DNA from 2 places in the Streptomyces sp. 4F14 genome. Region 1 is predicted to be linked to the other one. Evidence: riboswitches for the same ligand, from Rfam matches in the RefSeq annotation. Region 1 holds a riboswitch; the other holds the start of a gene.
The links. Region 1 has a riboswitch for cobalamin ahead of ACLZOT_RS09940 (ribonucleoside-diphosphate reductase subunit alpha). Riboswitches for the same ligand answer to the same signal wherever they lie in the genome.
Positions count from the first base shown of each region.

Region 2: it holds a riboswitch for cobalamin, as region 1 does, so the genes downstream of both, cobN (cobaltochelatase subunit CobN) here and ACLZOT_RS09940 (ribonucleoside-diphosphate reductase subunit alpha) in region 1, are expected to answer to the same signal.

Region 1 is NZ_JBLRVY010000005.1:107,076-111,178, reverse strand. It holds gene mctP (monocarboxylate uptake permease MctP) at 1-1,249, shown strand, start outside; cobalamin riboswitch at 1,517-1,655, shown strand; gene ACLZOT_RS09940 (ribonucleoside-diphosphate reductase subunit alpha) at 1,788-4,103, shown strand, end outside.
Region 2 is NZ_JBLRVY010000001.1:485,999-490,101, forward strand. It holds gene ACLZOT_RS01980 (precorrin-2 C(20)-methyltransferase) at 1-267, opposite strand, end outside; gene ACLZOT_RS01985 (precorrin-8X methylmutase) at 264-908, opposite strand; gene cobG (precorrin-3B synthase) at 905-2,125, opposite strand; cobalamin riboswitch at 2,171-2,308, shown strand; gene cobN (cobaltochelatase subunit CobN) at 2,342-4,103, shown strand, end outside.

The DNA.
Region 1 (4,103 bases):
GTTCGGGTCCAAGGGGCTGTCCCTGGCGGTCGCGCTCACCGGGATCCTCGCGACGATGCCGTACATCGCGCTCCAGCTCGTCGGCATCCAGGCGGTGCTGGACGTCATGGGCGTCGGGGGCGGCGAGGACACGAACTGGTTCGTCAAGGACCTGCCGCTGCTGATCGCCTTCGGTGTGCTGGCCGCGTACACGTACTCCTCGGGGCTGCGGGCGCCGGCGCTGATCGCGTTCGTCAAGGACACGCTGATCTACATCGTGATCACCGTGGCGATCATCTACATCCCGATCAAGCTGGGCGGGTTCGACGACATCTTCGCCTCGGCGAGCGAGAAGTACACCGCTGCCAAGGCGGGCGGGCTCGTTCCGGCCGAGGCGGGCCAATGGACGTACGCCACGCTCGCGCTGGGCTCCGCGCTCGCCCTGTTCATGTACCCGCACTCGATCACCGCGACGCTCTCCTCCAAGAACCGTGAGGTGATCCGTCGCAACACCACGATCCTGCCGCTGTATTCCCTGATGCTCGGGCTGCTCGCGCTCCTCGGCTTCATGGCCATCGCCGCGAAGGTCGACACCCACGGCAACAACCAGCTGGCCATCCCCCAGCTGTTCGAGGACATGTTCCCCGACTGGTTCGCGGGCGTGGCGTTCGCGGCGATCGGTATCGGGGCCCTCGTCCCGGCAGCGATCATGTCCATCGCGGCGGCCAACCTCTTCACCCGGAACATCTACAAGGACTTCCTGAAGCCGGACGCCACGCCGGAGCAGGAGACGAAGATCTCCAAACTGGTCTCGCTCCTGGTGAAGGTCGGCGCCCTGGTCTTCGTCCTGACGATGGACAAGACCACCGCGATCAACTTCCAGCTCCTGGGCGGCATCTGGATCCTCCAGACCTTCCCGGCCCTCGTCGGCGGCCTCTTCACCCGCTGGTTCCACCGCTGGGCGCTGCTGGCCGGCTGGGCGGTCGGCATGGTCTACGGCACGATCGCCGCGTACGGCGTCGCCTCCCCCACCCAGAAACACTTCGGCGGCTCCAACGACAAGATCCCCGGCATCGGTGAGATGGGCTACATCGGCCTCACAGCCTTCGTCCTGAACGTGGCGGTGACGGTGGCCCTCACGTTCGTCCTACGCGCCGCCAAAGCCCCGGACGGGGTGGACGAGACGAGCCCGTCGGACTACACGGCGGACGCGGGCGACCCCGGGGTCCAGACGGAACTTCCCCCGGCGACTTCGGGAGCGGCCCACTAGCTCGACACTCCCTGCCGTCTGGCGGCTGCGGCACCACCGTGGTTGCTCGCGCAGTTCCCCGCGCCCCTGGAAGATGCGCTGCCGCGCACTTCCAGGGGCGCGGGGCTGTATCTGATAGCGGCTCCGCCGCGGGGCGCGAGCAACCACGACGCACCCGCAGACCGCCACCGACAGCACCCCCACCCCCTGCCCGGCATCACAGTTCCCACCCACAAGTTGACGCTCCGAAGCCGACGCGACACAACATCTGGGGGTGACCTGACAGCCCGGCACTAGATGTATGCTCATGCTCGCTGTCGCCGCAGGGGAATCCGGTGGGAATCCGGAACTGTCCCGCAACGGTGTACTTGTGCGTATACGCGCACGGGAGTCAGTCCGAGGACCTGTCGGCAGCAAGCGCCAGCCGTGCCAAGGGACGGCTCGGTGTGCCCTGACGTCCGGGCCTCGCGGAGTGGGCCGGGGACGCGTACGCGCTGTGCGTCCGTGCTGCCCCCTGCCCTCCCGCGAAGGCCCCTTGCCGAGCGAGGGAGAGCCTCACGTGACCATCGCGCCAGCCGAACCGGCTTCAGAGGTCCAGGCGGTCGAGACCGAGAACGACGGTCCCGGTACCGCGCTGCTGCGGACCCTGACGGAGCTGACCGCCGACCTGCCCGACGCGGACCCCGGCCGGGTCGCCGCCGCGGCTCTGCGGGGCCGTTCCGCGCGTGCGGACGAGGCCGAGCTGCGCGAGCTGGCCACGGAGGCCGCCGCGGGCCTGATCGCGGAGGACCCGGCGTACTCCCGCCTCGCGGCCCGCCTGCTGACGATCAGCATCCGCGCCGAGGCCGCCTCGCAGAGTGTGACGACGTTCACGGAGTCGATCTCCGTGGGCCACCGCGAGGGCCTGATCGCGGACCGCACGGCGGAGTTCGCGCGGATCCACGCCACGTACCTGGACGGCCTGATCGACCCGGCCGCCGACGACCGCTTCGGCTACTTCGGCCTGCGCACCCTGCACAGCCGGTACCTGCTGCGCCACCCGATCACCCGCAAGGTGATCGAGACGCCCCAGCACTTCCTGCTCCGGGTCGCCTCGGGCTTGGCCGAGGACGACACCGTCCGCGCCCTGGACGAGGTCTCCGCCCTGTACGGCCTGATGAGCCGCCTGGACTACCTCCCGTCCTCCCCCACGCTGTTCAACTCGGGCACCCGGCACCCCCAGATGTCGTCCTGCTACCTCCTGGACTCCCCCAAGGACGAGCTGGACTCGATCTACGACCGCTACCACCAGGTCGCCCGCCTCTCGAAGCACGCCGGCGGCATCGGCCTCTCGTACTCCCGCATCCGCTCCCGGGGTTCGCTGATCCGCGGCACGAACGGACACTCCAACGGCATCGTGCCGTTCCTGAAGACGCTGGACGCGAGTGTCGCGGCCGTGAACCAGGGCGGGCGGCGCAAGGGCGCGGCGGCGGTGTACCTGGAGACCTGGCACTCCGACATCGAGGAGTTCCTGGAGCTGCGGGACAACACGGGCGAGGACGCCCGCCGTACGCACAACCTGAACCTGGCGCACTGGATCCCGGACGAGTTCATGCGCCGCGTGAACGCCGACCAGGAGTGGTCGCTGTTCTCGCCCTCGGACGTGCCCGAGCTGGTCGACCTGTGGGGCGACGAGTTCGACGCGGCGTACCGCAAGGCCGAGGCCGAGGGGCTCGCCAAGAAGACGATCCCGGCGCGGGACCTGTACGGCCGGATGATGCGCACCCTCGCGCAGACCGGCAACGGCTGGATGACGTTCAAGGACGCCGCGAACCGTACGGCGAACCAGACCGCCGAGGCGGGCCACGTCGTCCACTCCTCCAACCTCTGCACGGAGATCCTGGAGGTCACCGACGACGGGGAGACGGCCGTCTGCAACCTGGGTTCGGTGAACCTGGGCGCGTTCGTCACCGGTTCGGACATCGACTGGGACCGGCTGGACGAGACCGTCCGCACCGCCGTGACCTTCCTCGACCGGGTCGTCGACATCAACTTCTACCCGACCGAGCAGGCGGGCCGCTCCAACTCGAAGTGGCGGCCGGTGGGCCTGGGCGCGATGGGCCTCCAGGACGTCTTCTTCAAGCTGCGGATCCCCTTCGACTCGGCCGAGGCCAAGGCGCTCTCCACCCGGATCGCCGAGCGGATCATGCTCGCCGCGTACGAGGCGTCCGCCGACCTCGCCGAGCGCTCCGGCCCCCTCCCCGCCTGGGAGAAGACCCGTACGGCCCGTGGCGTGCTGCACCCCGACCACTTCGGCGTCGAGTTCACCTGGCCGGAGCGGTGGGCGGCCCTGCGCGAGCGCATCGCGTCGACCGGGCTGCGCAACTCGCTGCTCCTCGCCATCGCGCCGACCGCGACCATCGCGTCCATCGCCGGTGTGTACGAGTGCATCGAGCCGCAGGTCTCCAACCTGTTCAAGCGCGAGACGCTGTCCGGCGAGTTCCTCCAGGTCAACTCGTACCTGGTGCAGGACCTCAAGGACCTCGGCGTGTGGGACGCCCGTACCCGTGAGGCGCTGCGCGAGGCCAACGGCTCGGTGCAGGACTTCGTCTGGATCCCGGAGGACGTCCGCGCGCTGTACCGCACGGCGTGGGAGATCCCGCAGCGCGGTCTGATCGACATGGCGGCGGCCCGTACGCCGTACCTCGACCAGGCGCAGTCCCTGAACCTGTTCCTGGAGACGCCGACCATCGGCAAGCTCTCCTCGATGTACGCGTACGCCTGGAAGTCCGGGCTGAAGACGACGTACTACCTGCGCTCGCGCCCGGCGACGAGGATCGCCCGCGCGGCCCAGGCTTCTGTCCCGGTGCAGGCCACCCCCGACCCCGACGCGGTC
Region 2 (4,103 bases), on a different contig from region 1:
GGCCGACGCCTCGGCGTAGAACTCCTCCATGGCGCCCTTGTATCCGCCGGGGTGGTCGGTGGTCTCCGTCGTGACGGGGTAGACCAGCGGCTCCTCGACGTGGTCGGCACGGAGGTGCTTGGCCGCGATCGAGCGCGCGATGGACCGGCCGTGCCGTGCGCTGTGGTAGGCGACCACATCGGCCTCGGCGATGACCTCGACGGCCCGCACGGTCATCAACGACGGGTCGCCGGGGCCGAGTCCGACGCCGTACAGCTTCCCGCTCACTCTTCCTCGCTCGCGATCGCGTTGAGCGCGGCGGCGGCGATGGCACTGCCACCGCGCCGGCCGCGCACCACCAGGTACTCCAGGCCGGAGGGGTGGGCGGCGAGCGCGTCCTTGGACTCGGCGGCGCCCACGAAACCCACGGGGACGCCGATGACGGCGGCCGGGCGGGGCGCCCCCTCCTCGATCATCTCCAGCAGCCGGAACAGCGCGGTCGGCGCGTTCCCGACGGCGACGACCGCACCCTCCAGCCGGTCCCGCCACAGTTCGAGGGCGGCGGCACTGCGCGTGGTGCCCAGCTTCGCGGCGAGCGCGGGGACGGCCGGGTCGGAGAGCGTGCACAGCACGTCGTTGGCGGCGGGAAGCCGCTTGCGCGTCACGCCGCTGGCCACCATCTGGACGTCGGTGAAGATCGGCGCCCCCGCGCGCAGGGCCTCGCGGGCGCGCGCCACCACGTCCGGCGTGTACGCCAGGTCCCGGACGAGGTCGGTCATCCCGCAGGCGTGGATCATCCGGACCGCGACCTGGGAGACGTCGGCGGGCAGCCCCGCGAGGTCCGCCTCCGCGCGGATGGTGGCGAACGACTGGCGGTAGATCGCCGCGCCGTCCTTCTCGTACTCGAACACCGTGCTCCTACGGGTCATGCGTGACGGGCCGCCGCCACATCGGCGGCGAGGGTGGACAGGGAGGACGGCGTCCCGGCGATCCGGTAGCCGCCGCCGGGGACGGCGAGGACATCGACGTGGTCGCCGCTCGGCCGGCCGCAGCGGCGCTCGCAGCCGGACCAGTGCACGGGGAGCCCGCCGCCGGTCGCCAGACAGGCCGCGGCGTCGGTACGGACGTCCGCGTGCGCCTTCGCGCAGCCGGGCCGGCCGATGCAGGCGCCGACGCCGGACCAGGGGGAGCCGGGGCCGGTGACCAGGCCCACGGCGTCGAGGCCGGTGAGCCGGCCGACCGGGACCGACGGGAGGACGACCCCGCGCCAGGGCGTCAGCCGCAGTTCGCCGGACGCGGTGTCCGTGAGGGCGTCCCACTGTGTGGCGGTGAGCCGGCCCATCGGCGCGAGGACGGACAGGCTCGCCGTGCCGTCCGGTGCGCGGACCACGCCGAGTTCCGGTGCACCGGACCGAGGCCACGCGGGACGCGCCACCTCACCCAGGCGCAGGATCAACTCCTCACCTCTGCCGGGGAGTTCGGACACCCGCCAGACCCGTCCGCCGCTCACCTCGACGAAGGCCTCGGCCACGCCCACCGCGACCCGCGCGGCGTCCCCGGCCGGCACGGACACGGCGTCCGGCGACGCCCCGACCCGCACCCACGCGGTCCCGTCCGGCGCGGCCAGCACGGTCACGTCGGCGCCGAGCGCCGCCACGTCCCCGCGCCCGTCGTCCAGCGCGAACAGGAACCGCCCGGACAGCCCGGCCGCCGTGGGGCTCGCGCACAGCAGCGCGTCCACCTCCCGCAGCCACGGCCGTACCTCGGCGAGGCCGCGTCCGTCGAGGCCGGACAGCGGGGAGGCGACGACGTTGCGGACGCGTTCGTGCGGCCACGACGGCAGCAGCCCGGCGGTCTCCAGACGGTCCGCCAGCTCGCCGCCGCCATCGGGGGCGAGGCCACGGAGCTGAACGTTTCCGCGCGAGGTCAAGTGCAGCTCGCCGTCGCCGAGTTCGCGCGCGGCGAGGCCGAGGGTCCGGGCCTGGCCGGTGGTCAGGACCCCGCCGGGAATCCGGACGCGGGCGAGCGCGCCATCGTCCGCCGCGTGCAGGCGCAGCGCACCGGGACAGGCGTCGCCGCGGCCCCGGGAGACCGCTGTGGCCTGGGACGACGGACGGAAGGTTGGCGTGGGCACGGCCGTGAGCATACCGACCATCACACCGGCCTGTATGCCCCGCCCTCTTCCCTCGACCCTTACTATGCCTCTCGGTGGATCATGAGGGTCCGCCACCGCCCGAGGGAGGAAGCCGGTGCGAGTCCGGCACGGTCCCGCCACTGTGAACCCGGCCACCGGGTCAGTCAGGAACTCCCGCCGTCCAGTTCGCACCCGGGGCGTGGACACCCCGAGGAAGGCAGACGCCGCATGATCCTGCTCCTGTCGACGTCCGACACCGACCTGCTCAGCGCCCGCGCCGCAGGCGGCCCGGTCCCCTACCGGTACGCCAACCCCGCCCGCCTCCCCCTCGACGACCTGCCCGCGCTCCTCGACGGCGCCGACCTCGTCGTCGTCCGTCTCCTCGGCGGGCTGCGCGCCTGGCAGGACGGCCTCGACCTGCTCCTCGCCGACGGCCGCCCGGTCGTCGTCCTCACCGGCGAACAGGCCCCCGACGCCCAGCTGATGGCCGCCTCCACGATCCCCGTCGGCATCGCCGCCGAGGCGCACGCCTACCTCGCGCACGGCGGCCCCGCCAACCTGGAGCAGCTCGCCCGGTTCCTGTCCGACACGGTCCTGCTGACCGGCCACGGCTTCGACTCCCCGGCGCCCGCGCCGAGCTGGGGACCGCTGGAACGCGAGCCCCGCACGGCCGAGGGCCCGACGGTCGCCGTGCTCTACTACCGCGCCCACCACATGAGCGGCAACACCGGCTTCGTGCACGCCCTGTGCGACGCGGTCGAGGAGGCGGGTGCCCGCGCGCTGCCGCTGTACGTCGCCTCGCTGCGGTCCCCGGAACCCGAGCTGATCTCCGTCCTCGGCGCCGCCGACGCCATCGTCACGACCGTCCTCGCGGCCGGCGGCACCCGCCCCGCCGAGGCGTCCGCGGGCGGCGACGACGAGTCCTGGGACGCGGGCGCGCTCACCTCCCTCGACGTACCGATCCTCCAGGCCCTGTGCCTCACCGGCTCGCGCGCCGCCTGGGAGGAGAACGACGAGGGCGTCTCCCCGCTCGACGCGGCCAGCCAGATCGCCGTACCCGAGTTCGACGGCCGCCTGATCACCGTCCCGTTCTCCTTCAAGGAGATCGACGCCGACGGCCTGCCCGCGTACGTCGCCGACCCCGAGCGCGCGGCCCGCGTCGCCGGGATCGCCGTACGGCACGCTCTGTTGAAGCACATCCCGGCCGCCGGGAAGCGGGTCGCGCTGGTGCTGTCGGCGTACCCGACCAAGCACTCCCGCATCGGCAACGCGGTCGGCCTCGACACCCCGGCCAGCGCGATCGCGCTGCTGCGCAGGCTGCGGGCGGAGGGGTACGTCTTCGACGACGTCCCCGGCATGGCCTCCGGTGACGGGGACGAGCTGATCCGGGCGCTCATCGAGGCGGGCGGGCACGACCAGGACTGGCTGACCGAGGAGCAGCTCGCGCGCAACCCGGTGCGGATCCCGGCGGCCGACTACCGGCGCTGGTTCGCCTCGCTGCCGGGGGAGTTGAGGGCGGCGGTCGAGGAGAAGTGGGGGCCGGCGCCGGGGGAGATGTTCGTCGACCGCAGCGCCAACCCGGAAGGCGACATCGTCCTCGCGGCGCTGCGCTTCGGGAACCTCCTGGTCCTCATCCAGCCGCCGCGCGGCTTCGGCGAGAACCCCATCGCGATCTACCACGACCCCGATCTCCCGCCCTCCCACCACTACCTGGCCGCCTACCGCTGGATCGCCGCCGCCCAGGACGACGGCGGTTTCGGCGCCGACGCGATGATCCACCTCGGCAAGCACGGCAACCTGGAGTGGCTCCCCGGCAAGAACGCGGGCCTGTCCGCCGCCTGCGGCCCCGACGCCGCGCTCGGCGACCTCCCGCTGATCTACCCCTTCCTCGTCAACGACCCCGGCGAGGGCACCCAGGCCAAACGCCGCGTCCACGCCACCCTCGTCGACCACCTCGTCCCGCCGATGGCCCGCGCCGACTCCTACGGCG